Regions from separate parts of the Amycolatopsis methanolica 239 genome, predicted to be linked through region 2. Evidence: riboswitches for the same ligand, from Rfam matches in the RefSeq annotation. Region 2 holds a riboswitch; the other holds the start of a gene.
What was found. A riboswitch is a leader RNA that binds a small molecule or an ion and turns the genes downstream of it on or off. The one in region 2 is predicted to bind thiamine pyrophosphate.

Region 1 (11,140 bases), 590 kb from region 2:
CCGCGGGGTGAGCGCTGGGCAGGACGGCCGGCAGTAGATGCCGGTCGTGCGCACGGCCGTGACGAACTGGCCGTCGAAGCGGGAGTCGCGCGAGGCGACGGCGCGGTAGCACCGCTCGTTGTCGCGCCAGAGTGCCTGCTCGGCGGGTGCGGCGATGGCTGTCATGGGTTCGATCCTGCCAGCAGGTCAGGCGCCTGACTGGCGGAATTCCGACATGGCCGTGAACGGGCGGCCGGGCCGGGTGGTGGGCCCGCCCCGTAGACTTCGGGCCGTGAGCCTGACCCTCGGTATCGTCGGCCTGCCCAACGTCGGCAAGTCGACCCTGTTCAACGCGCTGACCCGCAACGACGTGCTCGCCGCGAACTACCCGTTCGCCACGATCGAGCCGAACGTCGGCGTCGTGCCGCTGCCCGACGAGCGTCTGGACAAGCTCGCCGAGATGTTCGGCTCCGCCCGCACCGTGCCGGCCACGGTGTCCTTTGTGGACATCGCGGGCATCGTGAAGGGCGCGTCCGAGGGTGCCGGGCTCGGCAACAAGTTCCTCGCGAACATCCGTGAGGCCAACGCGATCTGCCAGGTCATCCGCGTGTTCGACGACCCGGACGTGGTGCACGTTGACGGCCGGGTGGATCCGTCGTCGGACATCGAGACGATCAACACCGAGCTGATCCTCGCCGACCTGCAGACGCTGGAGAAGGCGCTGCCGCGGCTGGAGAAGGAAGCCCGGACGAAGAAGGAGAACCGGCCCGCGCTGGAGGCCGCGCAGAAGGCGAAGGACATCCTGGACAGCGGGCGGACGTTGTTCTCCGCGCAGAAGGAGGTCGACACCTCGCTGCTGCGTGAGCTGAGCCTGCTCACCCTGAAGCCGTTCCTGTACGTCTTCAACGCCGACGAGGGCGTGCTGACCGACCAGGCGAAGCGCGAGGAGCTGATGAAGCTGGTCGCCCCCGCCGACGCCGTGTTCCTGGACGCGAAGGTCGAGGCCGAGCTGCTCGAACTCGACGACGAGGAGTCGGTGCGCGAGCTGCTGGAGTCGGTCGGCCAGGCCGAGCCCGGCCTGCACGCGCTGGCCCGCGCCGGGTTCCACACGCTGGGCCTGCAGACCTACCTCACGGCGGGCCCGAAGGAGTCCCGCGCCTGGACGATCCCGCAGGGCGCCACCGCGCCCCAGGCGGCGGGCGTCATCCACACGGACTTCGAACGGGGCTTCATCAAGGCGGAGGTCGTGTCCTACGAGGACCTCGTGGAAGCCGGCTCGATGGCCGCCGCGCGCTCCGCGGGCAAGGTCCGGATGGAAGGCAAGGACTACGTCATGGCCGACGGCGACGTGGTGGAGTTCCGCTTCAACGTCTGATCCGGGCCGGTGTACCGCGCGCGGGATCGCGCGTCGAGCCGCGCGGGGATCGTCGCTCACGGGGAGATGTACTGGAAGTCGGTGGTCGTGGCCTGGGCGGCTCGGGGGAGATGTCCGGGGGCGTCAGCGCGATCGCGACCACGAGCCCGCTGACGAGGATCCGTCCAGTCGCACCACGCGCCAGACCGGGTCGTCGAACGTAATGCGGTTGCCGACGGACCATGACCGCTTCTCGAAGGTCAGGCCGGGGGAAGTCCGGACGCGGCTAACGCCAGGGTGGCCGTCTGGCGGAGGGCGTTTGAACGGGACTGTCGGGCAGTCCGAGGCCTCGTGAGGCGCACCGCGAGGGGATGGCGCCCCGACGTGGGGTGCGAGAGATCTCGAGCGGCTCGTGAAGCACCCAGCGGTGCGGAAAACGCCCAGGCCGGGGGATGCCTGGGCGTTTCCGGAACAACACCGCGGTCAGCAGGTCACGTTCACCGTGCCGCTCGACTCGAACGACACGTGCACGTGGTCGTAGTGGTTGGCCGTGGCGTCGCCGCGGTCTTCCATTGTCGACCAGCCGCTGCCGTCGTTGTAGCGCTGCCTCCAGATCACGTACTTGACGTTGAACTCGGACTGGTTGGCCAGCACGTAGTCCGCGATGGCGTTGCCCTTGGACGTGTCCACCATGAAGTCGAGCGCCAGGCCGCTGGGGTGGTCGCTCGTGCCGGAGCGGCCCGCTCGGCCGCCGATCTCGTCCACGCCGAACTTCGCGGCGATGTGGTTGCCCACCTTCGCCACGTGGGGCAGCGTGCCCTCGAGCACCGACGAGCAGGCGTTCGCCGCCTTGGTCGTCGTCTTCGGGGTCGTCGTCGTGGACTTCGGCGTCGACTTCGAAGTGGTCGACGGCGGGGGCGCCACAGACGGCGTGGTCGTCGACGGCGGGGGAGGCGGCGGCGGGGTGGTCGTGCTGCTCGACGTGCTCGCCGGGGCCGAGGTCGTCGGCAGCGGCTTCATCTGCGCCGCCATGCTGGCCGTGTCCGGCCTGCTGAAGTTACCGGTCAGCCAGACCGCGAAGCCCAGCACGAACGCCGCGGCCAGGCCGATCGCCAGGGGGACTTTCAGCGATTTCGCTTTGGATCTATGTCGACCCACCATTTCGGAAGATCACCATTTTCGGGGAGGGGACTTTTCGGCCGTTCGGGGGATGGCCGCCCGTGACATTACGAATAGGACACGGAAAAGTCACCAACGAGTGGTCATGGACACAGATCAACTGCGCATGAAAACGGCCCGCCGGGGCACCGGCGGGCCGCTGACCTGCTGGGACTCAGCCCAGCGCGGCGAGCACGAGAACGGCGAGCAGGGTGATGGCGGTGGCCAGGCCGGTGACCCAGGCGCGCTGGCCGGGCGGCAGGGCGGGCGTGCTGTTCATGGCGGCGAACCTCGGGGTGAGCAGGGACTTCCGCGCGTGACAGCGCCCGTGACGCCCCCGTCGTTACAACCCGGCGGCCGACGTGGCCGAAATCACTCCTGCGGTCCCCGATGTCGCGCCGTGTACCAGAACACGGCACCCGCCGCGGCGATCATCAACCCGAACGCCAACGTCCCGACCACCACCGCGCGCGTCTCGCTCGGCGGTTCGACGGGGACGGACGTGACCGCCGAAGCGGTCCCGGCGAGCACTCCCAGCAACAAGGCGACGGCGGCTCCAACGGCGGCCAGTCGCGTGACAACCTTCCTCATGGTGCGTTCCCTCCACCAGGGGCAACGCACGGGACCGGCCGCGAAGTTGCCGGTCTGGCCTAGATCACAGCGCGTCGATCGTGCTGTCGATCTGTTCGGCGAGCGACACGTCCTTCGCGGTGATCCCGCCCGCCGAATGGGTGCTGCACCGGAACGTCACGGTGCGCCACCGGATGTCCATGTCCGGGTGGTGGTTCACGCCCTCGGCGATCTCGGCGACGCGGTTGACCACCGCGATGGCCTGCGGAAAGTCGGCGAGTTCGGCCGTGCGCTCCAGCGCGTCGCCCGCGCGCTGCCAGTACGGCAGCTTGTTGAGGGCCTCGGAGATCTCGGTTTCGCTGAGTAGTTCCGCCATGTGCTCCATGGTGGTACAGCGGCGAGTACGCTGCACGGTTGCCACGGGAGTCCGGGTCCACCGGGCTGAGAGGCGGGTTCGCCCGCGACCGTTCGCACCTGATCCGGATCATGCCGGCGCAGGGAGGGCCCCGACCTTTCTCGCCGGAACGAGCGAGGAGTGGTCATGAGATTCCGCACGGGCGTCCTGGTCGGCCTTGTCGCCGCCCTGACCGCGGGCTGCACGCTGGCCGGCAACGACGCGGACAACGGCCCGGCCACGGTCACGCTCGTCACCCACGACTCGTTCGCCGCTCCGCAGCAGGTGCTCGACGCCTTCCAGCAGCAGACCGGCATCACGATCAACGTCGTGAAGAAGGGTGACGCGGGCGCGCTCACCAACACGCTGGTCCTCACGAAGGCCAACCCGATCGGCGACGCGGCCTTCGGTGTCGACTCGACCTTCGCCTCGCGCGCGCTCACCGAAGGCGTCTTCGCGCCCTACACCAGCCCCGAGGCCGACCGCGGCCCGCAGCGCTACGCCGTGGACTCCGAACACCGCCTGTCGGCCGTCGACGTGGGCGACGTCTGCGTCAACATCGACACCACCTGGTTCGCCGAGCGCGGCATCCCAGAGCCCGTGACCTACGACGACCTGGTCAAGCCGGAGTACAAGGACCTGCTGGTCGTGGAGAACCCGGCCACCAGCTCGCCCGGCCTGGCGTTCCTGCTCGGCACCATCGCCCGCTACGGCGAGCAGAACTGGCAGGCCTACTGGACCCGGCTGAAGGACAACGGCATGCGCGCCGTCGCCGGCTGGGAGGAGGCCTACGGCCAGGACTTCTCCGGCTCCTCCGGCAAGGGGCCGCGGCCGATCGTGGTGTCCTACGCGTCCTCGCCCGCGGCGGAGATCGGCGACGACGGCAAGCCGCGCACGAAGGCGCTGCTGGACACCTGTTTCCGCCAGGTCGAGTACGCCGGCGTGCTGGCCGGGTCGCCGAACGCCGCCAACGCCCAGAAGGTGATCGACTTCCTGCTGTCCCAGCAGTTCCAGGCGACGGTGGCGGAGAACATGTACGTCTACCCGGCGCGGGAGGGCGTGGCGTTGCCCGCGGCGTGGACGACGGCCGCCCCGCTGCCGCCGAACCCGGCGAGCCTGCCCGCCGAGACGGTGCAGGCCGGGCGTGAGCGGTGGATCGAGCAGTGGCGCTCCTTGCTCGGCCAGTGAGCCGTGCCGGGCTCGGGCTGGCGGCACTGGCCGTGCTGCCGCTCGGGTTCCTGGTCGTCTTCTTCGCCTGGCCGGTCGTCGCGATCCTGCGGCTGGGCTTCGCCGACGGCGAGGTGCTCGCCGCGCTGGCCGAGGGCGAGACGTGGCGTCTGGCGTGGTTCACGGTCGCGCAGGCCGCCGGTTCGACCCTGATCGCGGTGGTCGCCGGGTTGCCGGTCGCGTTCCTGCTGGCGCGAGTGCGGCTGCCCGGGGTGGCGGTCGTGCGGACGCTGGTGCTCGTCCCGTTCGTGCTGCCCACCGTGGTGGTGGGCCTGGCGTTCCGGGCGCTGTGGCCGGACGGCGGCTGGCTGTCCATCGTGCTGGCCAACGCGTTCTTCAACGTCGCCGTCGTCGGCCGCACGGTCGCCGGGCTGTGGGCGTTGCTGGACTCGCGGGCCGAGGACGCCGCCCGCGCGCTGGGCGCCTCCCGCTGGCGCGCGTTCCGCTCGGTGACGCTGCCCGCGCTGATGCCGGCGATCACGTCCGCGGCCGCCGTCGTGTTCCTGTTCTGCGCCACCAGTTTCGGCGTGGTGCTGATCCTCGGCGGCGCGCGGTACCGGACGCTGGAGACCGAGATCTACCTGCGCACCGAGAACCTGCTCGACCTGACCGGCGCGGCGGCGCTGTCGCTGGTGCAGATCGCCGCCGTCCTGGGTGCGCTGCTGCTCGGCGCGGCCGCCCGCCGCCGCCGGGAGAGCGCGCTGCGGCTGCGGTCGCGGCGGGAGACCGCGCGCCGCCCGGTCGGCGGGGAGTGGGCCGTGGTCGGCGCCGCGGTGGTCGTGCTCGGCCTGCTGCTGACCCCGATCGTCGCGTTGCTGCTGCGCTCGGTGTCCACCGTGGACGGCTGGAGCCTGGCCGGCTACCGGGCGCTGTCCGGCACCGGGAACGACGGCACGCTCCAGGTCTCCGGCTGGGACGCGGCGCTGAACTCGCTGCGCACCGCGACCGACGCGACGGTGCTGGCGATGGTCATCGGCGTGTCGGCGTCGGTCCTGCTGGTCGCGCTGCGCCGGTCGCCGGGACGGCTGGCGCGCGGGGTCGGCGAGTCGATGGACGCCGCGCTGATGCTGCCGCTCGGCGTGTCCGCGGTGACCGTCGGGTTCGGCTACCTCATCACGCTCGACGCGCTGCCCGGCGACCTGCGCCGGTCGCCGCTGCTGGTGCCGCTCGCGCAGGCGCTGGTGGTGATCCCGCTGGTGATCCGCACGGTGCTGCCCGTGGTGCGGTCGATCGACGACCGCCTGCGCCAGGCCGCGGCCACCCTCGGCGCGAGCCCGGCGCGGGTGTGGCGCGAGATCGACGTGCCGCTGGCCTCCCGCGCCGTCGTCGCCGCGGCCGGTTTCGGCTACGTCGTCGCGCTCGGCGAGTTCGGCGCGACGAGCTTCCTGGCGCGCCCGCAGACGCCGACGCTGCCGGTCGCGATCGCGGCGCTGATCGCGCGGCCGGGACAGCTCAACAACCAGATGGCGTACGCGGCGTGCGCGCTGCTCATGCTGGTCACCGCCGCCGCGGTGATCGTGATCGACCGGCTCGCGTCCGGCCGGGTGGGGGAGTTCTAGCCATGGCGTTGACCGTGTCCGGCCTGACCGTGCGGTACGGCTCGTTCACCGCCGTCTCCGGCGTGGACCTGGAGATCGCCGACGGCGAGGTGCTGGTGCTGCTCGGCCCGTCCGGCTCCGGGAAGTCGACGCTCCTGCGCGCGATCACCGGTCTGGAGCCGATCACCGCGGGCAGTGTGCGCTGGGACGGCGCCGACCTGGCGCGCGTGCCGGTGCACAAGCGCGGGTTCGGGCTGGTGTTCCAGGACGGCCAGCTGTTCCCGCACCGGGACGTGGCCGGGAACATCGCGTTCGGGCCGCGGATGCACGGGATGGCGCCGGCCGAGCGCGCGGAACGCGTGAGCCGGCTGCTCGACCTCGTGGGCCTGACCGGCTACCAGAAGCGGCGGGTGACCGAGCTGTCCGGTGGCGAGGCGCAACGGGTCGCGCTGGCCCGCGCGCTCGCGCCGGAGCCCCGCCTGCTGTTGCTCGACGAGCCGCTGTCCGGTTTGGATGCCGGGCTGCGTGAGCAGCTGGCCGTCGACCTGGCCGAAATGCTGCGCAGCGCGAAGATCACCGCGCTGCTCGTCACGCACGACCAGGAGGAGGCGTTCACGCTCGCCGACCGCGTCGCCGTGCTGCAGGCCGGGAAGATCCGCCAGGCCGGTGCCGTGCGCGAGGTGTGGCGGCGGCCCGCGGACGAGAACGTGGCGCGATTCCTCGGCGTCACCACGATCGTCGACGGCGAGGCGGCGGACGGGATCGTGCGCTGCCCGTTCGGCGAGGTCGCCATCCCGGAGGCCGCGGACGGGCCGGTGCGGCTCGGCCTGCGTCCCGCCGGGCTGCGGCTCGCGAGCGTCGGGATCACCGGCGAGGTGCTGACCAAGGTGCACCGCCGCGACAACGTCCGCCTGTCCGTGCGCACGAGCGCGGGCACGGTGGACGCGGTCGCGGCGGTGTCCGCCGACGTCAACCCCGGTGACGAGATCAGCATCGCTCCGGACCCCGACGGCGTGGCCCTGATCGGTTAACCGTCCTTCGTGGACAGCCGCGCGTAGGCGAGGGACAGCCCGATCACGACGTAGCATGCGGCGCGGATCGCGCCCTCGCCGAGCTGGTCGGCCGGGATCGGGTCGCGCAGGATGTCGGCGATCGCGGTCCAGGACTGCGGCAGCAGGAACGGGTGCAGCCAGTCCACCGCCGACAGCAGGAGCAGGACCGTCGACACCACGACGCCGGCCAGCATCGACACCACCACGACCATCGGGTGCTCGGTGCACGCCGAGATCGCCAGCGCGATCGCCCCGACCGCCCACAGCTGCAGCGTCACCCACGCCGCCGCCAGCGCGACCCGGCCAAGCGCGTCCACAAAGGACAGCGTGTTGCCGGACAGCGTGAACAGCGAGCCGGTCCCGTTGATCACCAGCCCGGTCACCGTCGCGACCACGGCCATCAGCAGCGCCGCGGCGAGCGTGAACGTCGCCACCCCGAGCGCCTTCATCAGCAGCAGCCTGCCCCGGCTAACGGGCGCGAGCAGCAGCCCGCGCAGCGTGCCCACGGCCGATTCGCCGGCGAGCGCGTCGCCTGCCGACATCGCGGTGACCAGTGGCAGCAAAAGGTTCAGCGTCAGCCCGAGCGTGGCCAGCGGCAGGACCAGCGCGTTCCCGGCCGCCGACGCCAGCAGCGCGTTGTCGCCGTCACCGCCGCCCGGTCCGGCGCCGCTGTCCCCCGCGATCGTCAGCCCGATCCCGACGATCACCGGGATCAGCGCGAGCAGGCCCAGCACGATCAGCGTGCGCGGGCGGCGGAAGATCCACCGCAGCTCGGCGCGGTAGAGCCGGTGGAACGGCACACTCCACCGTTCCACCGGCGCCGCGTCCAGTGTTGCCGTCATGACGTCCCCTCGTCCACATCCGGCAGGCCACCGGTTTCGGAATCCCGTTGCGTCAGCCGCGCGAACAGGTCCTCCAGCCCGGTGCGGGCCCGCTTCGCCTCGTGCACGGGCACCCCGGCCCGCACCAGCGTCTCGATCACCTGCGGCGCGGTCGCCGCGGTCAGGTCGGCTCGCACGCCCTCCGGTGTGAGCCGGCCGGGGATGCGGTTGTCGCGCAGCGCGGTGAGCGCCCCGTCACCGTCCGGAGTGGACACCACCAGCGACGGCGTGCCGGACTCCAGCAGCTCGTCCAGCTCGCCCTGCGCGACCACCGTGCCGTCGTGCAGGACGGCGACGTGCGTGCAGGTCGCCTCGACCTCGGCGAGCAGGTGCGACGACACCAGCACGGTGACACCCTCGGCGTGCAGTTCGCCGATGATGTTGCGGATCTCCCGCGTGCCCGCCGGGTCCAGCCCGTTCGTCGGCTCGTCCAGCACGACCATCCGCCGCGGCACGAGCAGCGCCGAGGCGAGCCCCAGCCGCTGCTTCATGCCCAGCGAGTACCCCCGGTAGCGCCGGTGCGCCGCGTGCCCGAGCCCGACCCGCTCCAGCGCGTCGTCGACCGCGCGGGGGATCGCCGCCGACGACAGCCGCGGCTCGGCGGCCGCGACGCGGCGCAGGTTCTCCCGCCCGGACAGGAACGGGTGGAAGCCTGGCCCCTCGACCAGCGCGCCCACCTCGGGCAGCGCCCGTGGCGCGCCGTCGGGCATCCGGTGCCCGAGCAGCTCCACCTCGCCCTCGGTCGGGCGGACCAGGCCGAGCAGCATCCGGATCGTGGTGGTCTTGCCCGAGCCGTTCGGCCCGAGCATGCCCAGCACCGCGCCCTCCGGCACGTCCAGATCGACCTGGTCCACCGCGACCGCGGTCCGGTACACCTTGCGCAACCCCCTGGTCCGCGCGGCGAGTGCCGGACCCGCGGTGGGCGCTTCGACCGAAGCGCCCACCGGCAGTGTCTCCGTCATTTCGCTCCCAGAGCCTCGATCAGCACCTGCTCCGGCACCGCGCCGACGGCGAAGCGGCCGTCGTCGGTGACCAGCGCGGTGCCGACCTTCGTGGTGATCACGTAGCCGGTGCCGAACGCGCCGCTGACCGGCTTGCCGAACTGCGCCAGCAGGGCCTTCGGGTCGACGTTCTGCCCGCGCTCGCCCTGCTGCGGCGCCAGCGCCTCGGCCGGGAACGAGCCGGTCAGGACGCTGTCCCAGCCGTCCCCGCTGACCTGCACCGCGTCCTCGACGGCCCGCTGGTCCGGGTGCTCGGCCGGCGCCTGCTCCTCGGTCACCTTCGCGCCTTGCGGCGGGGTGAACTGGAACTCGCTCGCCGGCTGCGGCGCGAACGCGATGTCGCTGAACGCCACCTGGAACGCCGGGTCCGACGTGCCGTAGGTCGTCACGGCCAGGCGCAGCGGCACCCGCTTCTCGGCGTCGACCGCGACGCGCACCTCGCGCAGCAGCGTGCGCTCGGTCGGCTTCGGCGTCAGCACCAGCTCGTATGCCGCGCGGCCGGCGACGCGGGCCGTGCCCTCGACCGTCACCGTGCTGCTCGCGCGGACCTTCGCGAGCACCTGCGTCGTCGCCGTCGCCGGGTCGCTGAGCTGGTACTCCTCCGGCTTCCGCAGCGCCTCCGGCGGCACGGTGACCTTCGTGGCCTCGTTCGACGCCGAGTTGTACGTCCACACGGTCGCCCCGTTGCGGACGATGGTGTGCTCGCTCGCGCCCTGCTCGATCGCGAGCTTGCTGTTGCCCGCGCCGTCGTTGTAGACGCGGGCCGCGTCGATGTCCAGGCTCATGCCCCCCGGCAGGGTCGAGACCGGCAGGCCCAGGTTGTTGTCCACCTCGACCGTGCCCGCCAGCGCCGGCGTCTTGGTGGTGGCCACCGACTGCACCAGCTCCTCGGCGCTGATCGCCGGCAGCTCGGGCGCCTCGCCCGCGGCCGCGGGCATCGCGAGCCAGGCGAGCCCGGCGGCGCCGAGCGCGGACCCGGTGACCGCGGCGGTGATGGCCTTCGTCTTCGGCTGCATCTGTTCTCCCTGTGTCAACCGAGCACCAGTGTGCTCTTCCCCGCCGCTGAGACTCCCCGGTCGGCCCTGAGATGGGCCTGAGATGCTGAGAGACCGCTGAGAGCGCGCGCCCGAGCTGGAAAAACCGGGCATGCTAGACAACCGTGAACCCTCGGATCCTCGTGGTGGATGACGAGCCCGGTGTGCGCAAGGCGCTGCACCGCGGGCTGCGCGCGGAGGGCATGGACGTCGTCACCGCTACCGACGGCCCGAGCGGCCTGCGCCTCGCGCAGACCGGGTCGTTCGACGTGCTGTTGCTGGACATCATGCTCCCCGGCCTGTCCGGGTACCGGGTGCTGCAGGCGCTGCGCGCGCAGGGCATCACGACGCCGGTGCTGATGGTGTCGGCCAAGGACGGCGAGGTCGACCAGGCTGACGGGCTCGACCTGGGCGCCGACGGCTACCTGGTCAAGCCGTTCTCGTTCGTCGTGCTGGTCGCGCAGATCCGCGCGGTGCTGCGGCGCGCCTCCAGCGAGGGGACGCGCGGGCCGCTGCGCATCGGGGGTCTGGTCGTCGACCGCGCCACCCGCGAGGTGCACTGGCACGACGACCCGGTCGCGCTGAGCCCGCGCGAGTTCAGCCTGCTGGAGGTGCTGGTCGGGCGGGCCGGGACGGTCGTCACCAAGGACGAGCTGCTGCGTGCCGTCTGGGGTGATGAGCAGGCCGCGACCCGCAACGTCGTCGAGGTCTACGTCGGGTACGTGCGCCGCAAGCTCGACGCGGTCGGGGCGGGTGCGCTGGTGCGGACCGTCCGCGGCCACGGCTACCTGGCCTCCGACGCCGCGCTGGACGAGGTCCTGCCCGGGTGACGTTCCTCCGCCGGTGGTGGGAACGCCGGTCCATGCAGTTCCGGATCACGGCGCCGGCCGCCGCGGTCACGCTGGCGTTCCTGCTCGGCCTCGCCATCGTGGCGGGGCGTGGCCTCGGTCCG
Region 2 (11,140 bases):
CTGCTGTCCGACGGCGTGCAGGTCATCGAGCTGTCCGCACGGCGGATCGACACGCCGCACACGCACGGCGGCGGGGACACGCTGGCCTCGTCGATCACCGCGTTCCTCGCCAAGGGGCTCGGGGTGCCGGACGCGGTGGACGAGGGCAAGCGGTTCATCGAGCGGTGCGTGGCCGAGGCGTACCCGCTCGGCGAGGGTGTCGGGCCGGTGTCCCCGTTCTGGCGGCTCGCTTGATCGGCGGGTTTGCGACACTGGGGGCATGAGCCAGAACGCGAGTCCGCCCGCCGCCCTGACCATCGCCGGATCCGACTCCGGTGGTGCCGCGGGGTTGCAGGCGGACCTGCGCACGTTCCTGACCTGCGGGGTGCACGGCCTGGTCGCGGTCACGGCGGTGACCGTGCAGAACACGCTTGGCGTGCACGACCGCTCCGACATCCCGGCGCGGATCGTGGCCGGGCAGATCGAGGCGGTCGCCGCGGACATGGGGATGCAGGCCGCGAAGACCGGGATGCTGGCCTCCGCGGAGATCATTGAGGCGGTCGCGGAGGCGTGTGACCGGGCGGAGATCGGGCGGGACTCGAAGGTGCCGTTCGTGGTCGACCCGGTGGCTGCGTCGATGCACGGGCACCCGCTGTTCGACGCGGCCGGGCTGGCCGCGCTGCGGGATCTGCTGCTGCCGCGGGCCGCGGTGATCACGCCGAACCTGGACGAGGTGCGCCTGCTGACCGGGATCGAGGTGACCGACCGCGCGGGCATGCACGACGCGGCGGTGGCGCTGAAGGAGCTCGGACCGAAGTACGTGCTGGTGAAGAGCGGGCACCTGACCAGTGACCCGGAGTGCGTGGACCTGCTCTACGACGGCCGCACGTTCGTCGAACTGCCCGGGCCGCGCTTCTCCACGCCGCACACGCACGGCGCGGGAGACGCGATGGCGTCGGCGCTGACCGCGGGCCTGGCGCGGGGCATGTCGATGCCGGAGGCCGCGCGGTTCGGGAAGTGGTTCGTCAGCAACGCGGTCGCGAACTCCTACCCGATGGGCGCGAAGGTCGGCCCGGTATCCGCCTTCTGGCGGCTCGCACCAGAAACCCGCTAGCCCGGGCCGGGCCGGGCCGCACCCGGCACGGCCCGCGAGTCCCACCCTCCCGAGCGCGAGTCCCACGCTCCGGGCGGCAAATTCAGCGCGCCCGGGCGTGAGCGGCGCTTCCCAGCCACCGCGAACCCAGGGCGCGGTCAGCTCTCGTCGCCGGCCAGCAGTGCTTCCAGCGCCGGCAGCGCCTGCCCGAGTGCGGCCTGGTGCTCCGGCGACAGGCGGTCGATCCGCTTCTGCAGCTCGTGCACGCGCGTCGACCGCAGGCCGAGCAGCATCCGCTCGCCCTGCGGGGTGGCCGTCGCCAGCCAGGCGCGCCGGTCGATGGGATCGGGCTCGCGGCTCGCCCAGCCCGCGTCGACCAGCGAGGCGACTATCCGCGACATCGTCGCGGCCGCCACGCCCTCCTTCGCCGCCAGGTCGCCGAGCCGCATCGGCCCGAAGGCGACCAGCGTCGACAGCGCGGAAATGGAGCCGTGGCCGGGCCCGGGTGTGCCTGCCTGCCGCAGGGACCGGGACAGCCGGCCGACGGCGAGGAACAACCGCCCAGCGACATCCTCGGTTGACTCAACCACTCTCGAGCTCCTTCGCCTCGCCGACCGCCCGGGTGCGGTAAACCATACGTGCTCGCCGCGGCAAACCGAGGTGAAGCCGGGTTTTTCAGCGCGGCGGGCTGGACGCGTGCGCCCAGAACCGCTGCGGGATCCGGCCCGCCTGCCGCGCCAGCCGTCCGGCGACCACCGCCGAGCGCATCGCGTACGCCATCCGTTCGGGGTCCTGCGCCCTGGTCACCGCCGTGGACAGCAGCACCGCGTCGCACCCCAGCTCCATCGCCAGCGCCGCGTCGGAGGCCGTGCCAATGCCCGCGTCGAGGATGATCGGCACGCCGGCGCGGGCCACGATCAGCTCGATGTTGTGCGGGTTGCGGATGCCCAGCCCGGTGCCGATCGGCGCGCCCAGCGGCATCACCGCGGCACAGCCGGCCTCCTCCAGCCGCAGCGCGAGCACCGGGTCGTCGTTCGTGTAGGCGAACACGGTGAAGTCGTCGGCGACGAGCTGCTCCGCCGCGTCGAGCGTTTCGACCGGGTCCGGCAGCAGCGTCCGGTCGTCGGCGTGCACCTCGAGCTTGATCAGGTCGGTCTCCAGCGCCTCGCGGGCCAGACGCGCGGTCAGCACGGCCTCCGCGGCGCTGCGGCAGCCCGCGGTGTTCGGCAGGAGCCGGATGCCGAGGCGGCGCAGCAGGTCCAGCACGCCGGAGCCGCCCTCGGCGTCCGCGCGGCGCAGCGCGACCGTCGTCAGCTCGGTGCCGGACGCGACGAGCGCCCGTTCCAGCACCGACAGGTTCGCCGCGCCGCCGGTTCCGATGATCAGCCGCGAACCGAGCTTGTGCTCGCCGATCACGAGCTGGTCGCCGTCGAACATGACCTCACCCACCTTGCACCGCCGTCAGGATCTCCAGCCGCGCGCCCGCGGGGACGGCCCTGGCCGCCCACTCGCCGCGCCGCACGACCTCGCCGTTCATGGCGACCGCGACGCCGCGCTCCGGCGCGTCGACCGCCTTCAGCACGTCGGTCACCGTCGCGTCGTCGGGGACCTCCCGCCACTGCCCGTTGACCTGCACTTCCATCAGACCCCTCCTGTTCCGAGCCGGGCCGGGTCCGCCGCGAGCGCCTCCTCGGGCGTTTTCTCCCCAGCCAGCCAAGCCACGACGGCGTCGGCGGTGACCGGCGCCATGAGCAGACCGTTGCGGTGGTGACCGGTCGCGGCGAGGACGCCGTCGCCGAGGTCACCGATGAACGGGAGCGTGTCGGTGCTGGCCGCGCGCAGCCCGGCGGCGGTCTCGACCAGCTCGTACTCGTCGATGCTGGGGAAGATCCGCTCGGCGCCTTCGAGCAGCTCGCGCACGCCGCGGGCGCTGACAGTGTCGTCGAAACCGGCCTCGTACTGCGTCGCGCCGAGGACCAGCTCGCCGCCTTCGCGCGGCACGAGGTACACCGGTCGCCCCTCGACGACGGCGCGCACCGTGCGCGTGGGCGGCGGCAGGCTCGTGCGCCGCGCGCGCAAGCGGAGGATCTCACCCTTGAGCGGGCGGACACCTCGCGCGAGCACCGGGTGCAACCGGGCGCTGTGCGCGCCGGCGGCGATGACCACGACGTCGCACGGGACCTCGCGGTGGGCCGTGCGGACGCGGCCGGGTTCGACAGCCGTCGCCTCGTCGCCGGTGAACTCCGCGCCGTGCCGGAGCGCGGCGGCTTCGAGCGCGCGGAGCAGCTTGCGGTTGTCGACCGCCAGGTCGCCGGGCACAAGCAGGCCGCCGCGCACCGCGCCCAGCCCGGGTTCGAGCGCGCGCAGCCTGCGGCCGGTGACCTGTTCGACCTCGCGGCCGACCGACCGCAGGTAGCCGGCGACGATGTCCAGCTGGTCGGCGTCGGCCCGGTCCAGTGCCACGACAACCGTGCCTGCCCGGGACAGCCCGGGGTCGCCGCCGTCCGCGGCAAGCGCTTGCGCGAACGCCGGCCAGCGCCTCAGGGACTCCTCGCCGAGCGCGAGGGACTCCTCTTCGCCGGGCCAGGCCTCGGTGACCGGGGCCAGCATGCCACCGGCGACCCAGGACGCGCCACGGCCGGGCGCGGGATCGACGACGGTGACGCGGTGCCCGGCCGCCGCGGCGCGCCACGCCACGGACAGGCCGATGACCCCGCCGCCGACGACGGCCACGTGCTGGTTGCTCATGAGAATCACGCTCCCTGCGCCGGCATGATCCGGATCAGGTTCCACGGTCGGAGCGCTGACAGCTCCCTCTCAGCCCGTGGCTCGGGCTCCCGTGCGGACACCTCCACCCTAACGTGCGAGATAGGGTTCAGGCCATGCCAGGGCTCAGTGGTGACGAGATCAGGAAACGCCTCGACGCGGCGCGGCTCTACCTGTGCACCGGGGACCGGCCGGATCTGGCCGAGTTCGCGGACGCCGCGCTGGCCGGTGGCGTGGACATCATCCAGCTGCGGGACAAGCGGGACGGGGCGCCGCTGGAGGCCCGTCAGGAGCTGGCCGCGCTGGAGATCCTGGCGGAGGCGTGCGCGCGGCACGGGGCGCTGCTGGCTGTGAACGACCGGGCGGACATCGCGGCGGCCGTCGACGCCGACGTGCTGCACCTGGGGCAGGACGACCTGCCGGTGCCGCTGGCGCGGCGGGTGATCGGCGACGAGCCGGTGATCGGCCGCTCGACGCACGACCGTCCACAGGCCGAGGCCGCGGCTGTGGAAGAAGGTGTGGACTACTTCTGCACCGGCCCCTGCTGGCCGACGCCGACGAAGCCCGGCCGGCCGGCGCCGGGCCTGGACCTGGTGCGCTCGACCGCGGCGCTCGGCACCGCGCGCCCGTGGTTCGCCATCGGCGGCATCGACGCGGAACGGCTGCCGGAGGTGCTGGCGGCGGGCGCGTCGCGGATCGTGGTGGTGCGGGCGATCACCGAGGCCGAGGACCCGGCCGCGGCTGCCCGAGCGCTGCGGGCAGAGCTGGGCTGAGGCGGGCTCTCGGGCCGGACGCGGTAGAGCCGCCAGCAGTCGCGCCGAGGCCGGGCAGGCATCAACGCGACCGGTTGCCCGAGGCGCCGGGCGCGTCACCGATCTGGTAGCCATCACCGAGGCCGAAGACCCGGCCGCGACCGCCCGAGCACAGCTCGACCGAGCCGGACCCGCTGGCCCAGACGCGGCAGAGCCACCAACAGCCCGCGCCGAAGCCGCTGCCCGGCGGCCGACATCACCGCGACCAGCTGCCGGAGGCGCCGGGCGCGGGCGCGTCACCGATCGTGGTCGTGCGGGCCATCACCGAGGCCGAGCCGTTGTGCGCTGCACGCGCGACCGGGACACGCCGGCGAGATCGGAGCGGGTGCCGGACAAAAAACAAGCCCTCCGCGAAAACTCGCGAAGGGCCTGTGGTCAGCTTCGGATCAAGGGCTGCTCGGCGCGGTCGTCGCCGTTTCGGATGCGGCGGACGGTGTCTCCTGGACGCTGGTGCTCGGCGTCGTCGTCACGGGGGACTCGGTCTGCTCGGCGCTGGACGACCTCGTCGGCGTGCTGCTCGTGCTCGCCGGCGCCCGCTCTTCCTCGCTCGTCGAGCTCTCGGTGACCGTCGTGACCTGCGTGGTCGTCGGCTCGGCACCACCGGAACCGCCGACCACCCGGCCCAGCGTCGTCCCGGTGCCGCCGGACACGGTGCTCCCGGTCGCGGCCTCGAAGCCGGTGATCGCCAGCATCCCGACCACGAACGCCACCACACTGGTCGCGACCGCGAGCGTCCACCGGCTCTTCCACCAGGGCTTCGCACCGGCGGGCGGGGCGGCCTCCTCCTCGACCGGCTGGTCCACCGGCTTCGGGATGAACACGGTCTTCTCGCCGCCCCCGGATCCGCCCTGCCCGGCGACTGGCATCCGGCGCGTCGTGCCGGACAGCGGTGGCGTGATCGGGTGCACGACCCTCGTCGGCATCTCGGTCAGCTGTGTGGCCGGTCTTCGCTGCGCCGCCCCGTTCTGCTGGTGCCTGACCAGCGGGTGCGTCGACCGCGGCGCGACCGCGGGCGGCACGACCTTCGTCTGCTGCCGGGTCTCCGCCACCGCCAGCAGCTCGGCCGTCTTGCGCGCCGCCGCCCGCGTGCTGCGCAGCGACCGCAGGTAGATCTCGCTACCCACGGTCGTCACGATGCTCGCGACACCGGCGCCGATGACCGTGCCCGCCACCCCCAGCGTGGAGCCCAGGAAAGCAGCCGTCACCGCGGCCAGCGCCGACGCCACCACCTGCGCCGGAGACAGCCCGGACTTCTTCTCGGCGCTCTCTTCCTTCTCCTCGGTCATGATCGCGGTGTGTCGCTCTCCCTCTCGTGTTAACCCCATCGTGTCCAACGTGTTTGTCGATTGAGATGCTCCCAGCGTTGCCGGATGGTGACGCAGGCCACCCTCAACGTCCACAATGGACACGACGGGCTTAACAATCCTTTGACAACGCAAGGGATCTTGGGGAGTTACGGGCGCCGCAGCGTGGTCACGAACTTGTACCGGTCGCCGCGGTAGATGGACCGCACGAATTCGACCGGTTTGCCGTCCGCGGCGAACGAATGCCGCGACAGCAGGAGCATCGGGGTGCCGACGTCGGCGCCCAGCAGGTCCGCCTCCTGCGGCCCGGCCAGCGCGGTCTCGATCGTCTCCTCCGCGCTGTCCATCTCCACGCCGTAGTGCTCCCGCAACACCGCGTACAGGGAACCGCCGGCCGACACGTGTTTGCGCAGGCCGCGGAACCGTCCGAGCGGCAGGTGCGTGGTCTCCAGCGCCATCGGCTCGCCGTCGGCCAGCCGGAGGCGGCGCATCCGCAGCACCTTCGCGCCGTTGCGGATGCCGAGCAGCTTCGCCAGCTCGGGCTCGGCCGTCAGCTCCTCGACCTCCAGCAGCTTCGACGACGGCTCGCGCCCCTTCGCCCGCATGTCCTCCGTGTAGGACGACAGCTGCAGCCGCTGCGCGAGCTTCGGCTCGGCGGCGAACGTGCCCTTGCCCTGCACCCGGTGCAGCCTGCCCTCGGCGGTCAGGTCCGCCAGGGCCTGCCGCACCGTGGTGCGGGAGACCGCGAACTCGGTGGCCAGCGAGCGTTCGGTGGGAATCGGCGAACCCGGCGGCATCGTCTCCAGCAGGTCGAGCAGATGCTGCTTCAACGCCCAGTACTTCGGTTCGCGCTGACCGCGCGTGGCTGACTCCAACATGACCGACTCCTCCTCGAACCGCGCCTCCGGCGCAGGATGAAACTACCCTTTCCGGATGGGAACGCACCCGGGGTAGCATTGGTCTAGACCTCCGAAGGGATTCAGCATGAGCAACCCCGGACAGCACATGGCCGCGGAAATCGCCGAACAGCCCGCCGTTCTGGGCGGTCTGGTGGCCCGCCGCAGGGAGATCGCCGACGTCGCCGCCGCCATCTCCCGGCGCCCGCCGCGGTTCGCCCTCCTGGCCGCGCGCGGCTCCAGCGACCACGCGGCGCTGTACGCGAAGTACCTCATCGAGGTCCTGCTCGGGCTGCCCGCCGGACTTGTCTCGCCCTCCACGGTGACCCTCTACGGCGCGCGTCCCGACCTGCGGGACGTGCTGCTGGTGTCGGTCAGCCAGAGCGGCGGCTCGCCCGACCTGCTCGAGTTCACCCAGATCGCCCGCAAGCAGGGCGCGCTGACCGTCGCGGTCACGAACACCCCGGCCTCGCCGCTGGGCGGCGCCGCCGAGCTGGCCGTCGACATCGGCGCCGGCAGGGAGACCGCGGTGGCCGCCACCAAGACGTACTCCGCGACGCTGCTCGCGTTGTACCTGCTCATCGACGCCGTCCGGGGCGGCGACTCGTCGGCCGCGGCCGAGATCGAACCGCTGGCGCGGCAGGCGCTGGAGGTCGACGTGCAGCGCGCCGTGGACCGGTACCGCTTCGTCGACCGGATCATCACCACCGGCCGCGGCTACTCCTACGCCACCGCGCTGGAGTCCGCGCTCAAGCTCGCCGAGACCAGCTACCTCGCCGCCCGCGCATACAGCGGCGCGGACCTGCTGCACGGACCGGTCGCGGCCGTCGACGAAGAGACCGCGGTGCTGGCGATCACCGGCGCCGGACGGGGCGGGGCCGCCCTGCGCGACGTGCTGGCCGCGGTCACCGAGCGCGGCGCCGACGTGCTGGCGCTCGGGTCGTCGGCGGGCGAGGCGCCCGCCGCGCTTCGCATCCCGGTACCGTCCGTGGCCGAAGAACTCGCGCCAGTGCTGGAGGTGCTGCCGGTGCAGCGGATCGCGCTCGGGCTGGCGCTGGCCCGCGGCTTCGACCCGGACCGCCCGCGCGGGCTGAACAAGGTGACCAGGACGCGATGAAGTTCGTCCTCGGGGTCGACGCGGGTGGCACGTCCACGCGTGCGCTGGCGGTGGCCGCGGACGGCACGGTGCTCGGCGCCGGGCGCGCGGGCGGCGCCAACCCGAACTCGCACCCGCCCGCGGAGGCGGCCGCCAACCTGGCGGCGGCGATCCGCGCGGCCACCGGGGTCCCCGGCCGGGCAAGCGCTTGCGTCATCGGCATGGCCGGCACCGCGAAGCTGACCGACCCCGCGGTCGCGGCCCTGTTCGAGCGAACCTGGAGCGACCTGGGACTCGACCGCGTGGTGGTGCTGACCGACGCCGAAGTCGCGTTCGCCGCCGCCACCGACGCGCCCGACGGGACCGTGCTGATCGCGGGCACCGGCTCGATCGCGGGCCGGATCCGCAAGCGCCGCATGGTCGCCACCGAGGGCGGCTACGGCTGGCTGCTCGGCGACGAGGGCTCCGGGTTCTGGCTCGGCCGGGAGGCCGTGCGCGCCACGCTGGCCGCGCTGGGCCGCGACGGCGACCTCGGCCCGCTGGCCACCGCGGTGCTGGCCGAGGCCGGGGTCGACGCGACCGACCGGAAGTACGCGTGGCGGCGGCTGATCACCGTCGCGAACGCCGAGCCGCCGGTCCGACTCGCCCGGTTCGCGCCGTTGGTCGCGGTCGACGACCCGGCCGCGGCGGACATCGTGGAGCGCGCCGCCGACCTGCTGGTCGCGACCGCGCTGGCGACCCGCGAGCCGGGCGAGGACACCCCGGTCGTGCTGGTCGGCAGCGTCCTCGGCGACGGCACCCGGGTCGGCGAGCGGGTGCGGGCGAAGCTGGCCGGGCTCGAGGTCCGCACCAGTTCGGACGGTGTGCTCGGCGCGGCCTGGCTGGCCGCCGTCGAGGCGTTCGGCGAAGCCGCGGCGCGCCGTCCGGGCTGACCGACCAAAGATCCGGGCGTTTTTCGTGCGCCGAGCACGAGGGCCGGGTCCGCCGCCTGGGCGTACGGTTTGGGCGGCCCCCGGACCTCCCCCTCGCCGGGGGCTTTTACTCGCGCCCGGAACCCGGCACGACGCGCAGCCCCGGGTGCTCCTTCGGCAGCGTCCGGTACAGCACCCAGCCGCTCACCGCGATCGTCAGCGCCTGCAGCGGCCAGGTCATGGCCGTGCGCGCGACACCCAGCGCGACCAGCTCGCCCGCCCACCACAGCGGCAGATAGACGACGACGCGCAGCACGTACTGCAGCGACCACACCAGACTCGCCCGCGAGTAGGCGCGTAGCAGGTCGGGATCCTTGCGCCAGCGGGTCTTCTGACCGAGCAGCAGCCCGACCACGACACCCAGGAGCGGCCACCGGACGACCACACTGGTCGCCCACAGCAACGCACTGGCCACGTTGGACAGCACCTGAATCAGGAAGAAGTCCTGCGCGCGACCGGTGTGCAGCGCGATCAAAGCGGCCACGATCACCGCGGCGAGGCTGACCACCACCGCCCGCGCCTTGTCGCCGCGGGTCAGGCGGAGCACGCCGACCACCACGGCGGTGGCGATCGCCGCGGCCGAGCCCCACGCGATCGACGAACCCGCGGCCAGCCAGCCGACCACGAACGCCAGCGGCGGCAGGCTCGCGTCGATCGCACCCTTGCGACCACCCAGGATGCTGCCCAGCGACTCCCTCTGCGGCGTGGCTTGTCCGGTCACTCCTACAGCGTGCCTCAAACCTGTCGGTGCGGGCAGCTACCATCGAGATCTTCGCCACACGATCCGGGCGAACGGCGGTAATGGAGAAGCTCAGGAGGCCGACAACGTACGAGACTGTGACCTCGCGCTGAACCGACGGTGGCGTAGGTCGGGATTACGGGTGCATCCTGCAGAGTTGTTCGAGGGGCGATCAACAGGTGCTGGCGAAAGGGGACGGCAGCGTGCGTGAGTACGACAGCTATGTCGCACTGGGTGACAGCTTCACCGAAGGTCTCAACGACTTCAACCCGGACGGGACCTTCCGCGGCTGGGCGGACCGGCTCGCCGAGATCCTTGCCGAGGGCCAGCCCGGTTTCCAGTACGCCAACCTGGCGCTGCGCGGGAAGATGCTCGCCGAGATCATCGAAGAGCAGGTTCCCGTCGCCCTCGAGCTCAAACCCGATCTGGTGACCCTGTGCGCGGGCGGCAACGACGTGATCGTGCCCGGCTCCGACGTGGACGAGATCGCGGCGCAGCTCGACGAGGTGATCGGCAAGCTGCGCGCGGCGGGCATCGACGTGCTCGTGTTCAACGGGCCGGACACCAAGCACCTGCCGTTGATGAGCGTGCTGCGCGGCAAGATCGGCATCTACAACGCGCACCTGTGGACCAGCGCGGTCCGGCACGGCGCCAAGATCGTCGACCTGTGGGCGATGGACCCGCTGCACGACCCGCGCGCCTGGAGCGACGACAGGCTGCACTTCACGGCCGAGGGCCACCGGCGGATCGCGTTGCGCGCGGCCGAAGTGCTGGGAGTGCCGACGTCGGAGGACTGGCGGGAGCCGTGGCCGGTCGTCGACGCGCGGGCGGACTGGATCACCAACCGCCGGTCGGACCTGGCGTGGACGAAGACGCACCTGCTGCCGTGGATCCGGCGGCAGCTGCGTGGCGAGTCGATGGGCGACGGGCTGTCGCCGAAGCGGCCGCAGCTGGCGCCGTTCACGGCGCGCCCGCCGGTGTCGGACGACCGCGCCCCGGCGAGCTGAGCGTCACACAGCTGTTGGTAGCTTTTCGGGCATGCCGCTGCCCCATTGGACCCCGGAGGGGGTTCTGCCGACTGGGCGGCTTCAGGCGGACGTGGCCGACATCTACGAACGTCTCGTCTTCGACGCGCCGCACCAGAACGCCCGCGAGATCCTGTTCAGCGCTCTGAACAGCTATCTCGGCGCGGTCGCACGGATCATCCCGAGCGGCCGCGCCTGGATCGGCGGGCAGTTCATCACACGCACCCCGGACGTGCCCAGCGGGCTCGACGTCGTGCTGATCCCGGACGACTGGGGCAGCCTCAAGCGCATGACGGGCCGGGTGCGGGACGCGCTGTACGGGCTGCTGACCCTGCGCGGGGTCATCGTCGGGCAGCCCGCGATGTACCTCGATCAGGTACAACCCGTCGGCGGTCTGCTCGACGGGTTCCTGTGTTTCCCCGGTGACGAGGAGACGTGGGCCAACACCTGGTCGTACGA

Region 1: linked by a shared signal. The riboswitch ahead of AMETH_RS29230 (thiamine ABC transporter substrate-binding protein) and the one ahead of thiO (glycine oxidase ThiO) in region 2 are both predicted to bind thiamine pyrophosphate.

What each region holds. Positions count from the first base shown of each region.
Region 1 covers NZ_CP009110.1:6,011,131-6,022,270, reverse strand. The annotation lists gene AMETH_RS29255 (AlkA N-terminal domain-containing protein) at 1-165, opposite strand, end outside; gene ychF (redox-regulated ATPase YchF) at 272-1,354, shown strand; gene AMETH_RS38855 (VldE C-terminal domain-containing protein) at 1,817-2,494, opposite strand; gene AMETH_RS29240 (hypothetical protein) at 2,864-3,082, opposite strand; gene AMETH_RS29235 (4a-hydroxytetrahydrobiopterin dehydratase) at 3,147-3,437, opposite strand; TPP riboswitch at 3,471-3,580, shown strand; gene AMETH_RS29230 (thiamine ABC transporter substrate-binding protein) at 3,603-4,643, shown strand; gene AMETH_RS29225 (ABC transporter permease) at 4,640-6,241, shown strand; gene AMETH_RS29220 (ABC transporter ATP-binding protein) at 6,244-7,251, shown strand; gene AMETH_RS29215 (ABC transporter permease subunit) at 7,248-8,114, opposite strand; gene AMETH_RS29210 (ABC transporter ATP-binding protein) at 8,111-9,115, opposite strand; gene AMETH_RS29205 (LolA family protein) at 9,112-10,170, opposite strand; gene AMETH_RS29200 (response regulator transcription factor) at 10,314-11,018, shown strand; gene AMETH_RS29195 (sensor histidine kinase) at 11,051-11,140, shown strand, end outside.
Region 2 covers NZ_CP009110.1:6,597,480-6,608,619, forward strand. The annotation lists gene thiD (bifunctional hydroxymethylpyrimidine kinase/phosphomethylpyrimidine kinase) at 1-234, shown strand, start outside; gene thiD (bifunctional hydroxymethylpyrimidine kinase/phosphomethylpyrimidine kinase) at 260-1,093, shown strand; gene AMETH_RS32260 (MarR family winged helix-turn-helix transcriptional regulator) at 1,231-1,662, opposite strand; gene thiG (thiazole synthase) at 1,748-2,509, opposite strand; gene thiS (sulfur carrier protein ThiS) at 2,514-2,714, opposite strand; gene thiO (glycine oxidase ThiO) at 2,714-3,820, opposite strand; TPP riboswitch at 3,815-3,923, opposite strand; gene thiE (thiamine phosphate synthase) at 3,955-4,611, shown strand; gene AMETH_RS32285 (hypothetical protein) at 5,037-5,936, opposite strand; gene AMETH_RS32290 (GntR family transcriptional regulator) at 6,104-6,832, opposite strand; gene AMETH_RS32295 (SIS domain-containing protein) at 6,960-7,967, shown strand; gene AMETH_RS32300 (N-acetylglucosamine kinase) at 7,964-8,878, shown strand; gene AMETH_RS32305 (DUF3159 domain-containing protein) at 8,985-9,638, opposite strand; gene AMETH_RS32310 (SGNH/GDSL hydrolase family protein) at 9,860-10,663, shown strand; gene AMETH_RS32315 (DUF6932 family protein) at 10,695-11,140, shown strand, end outside.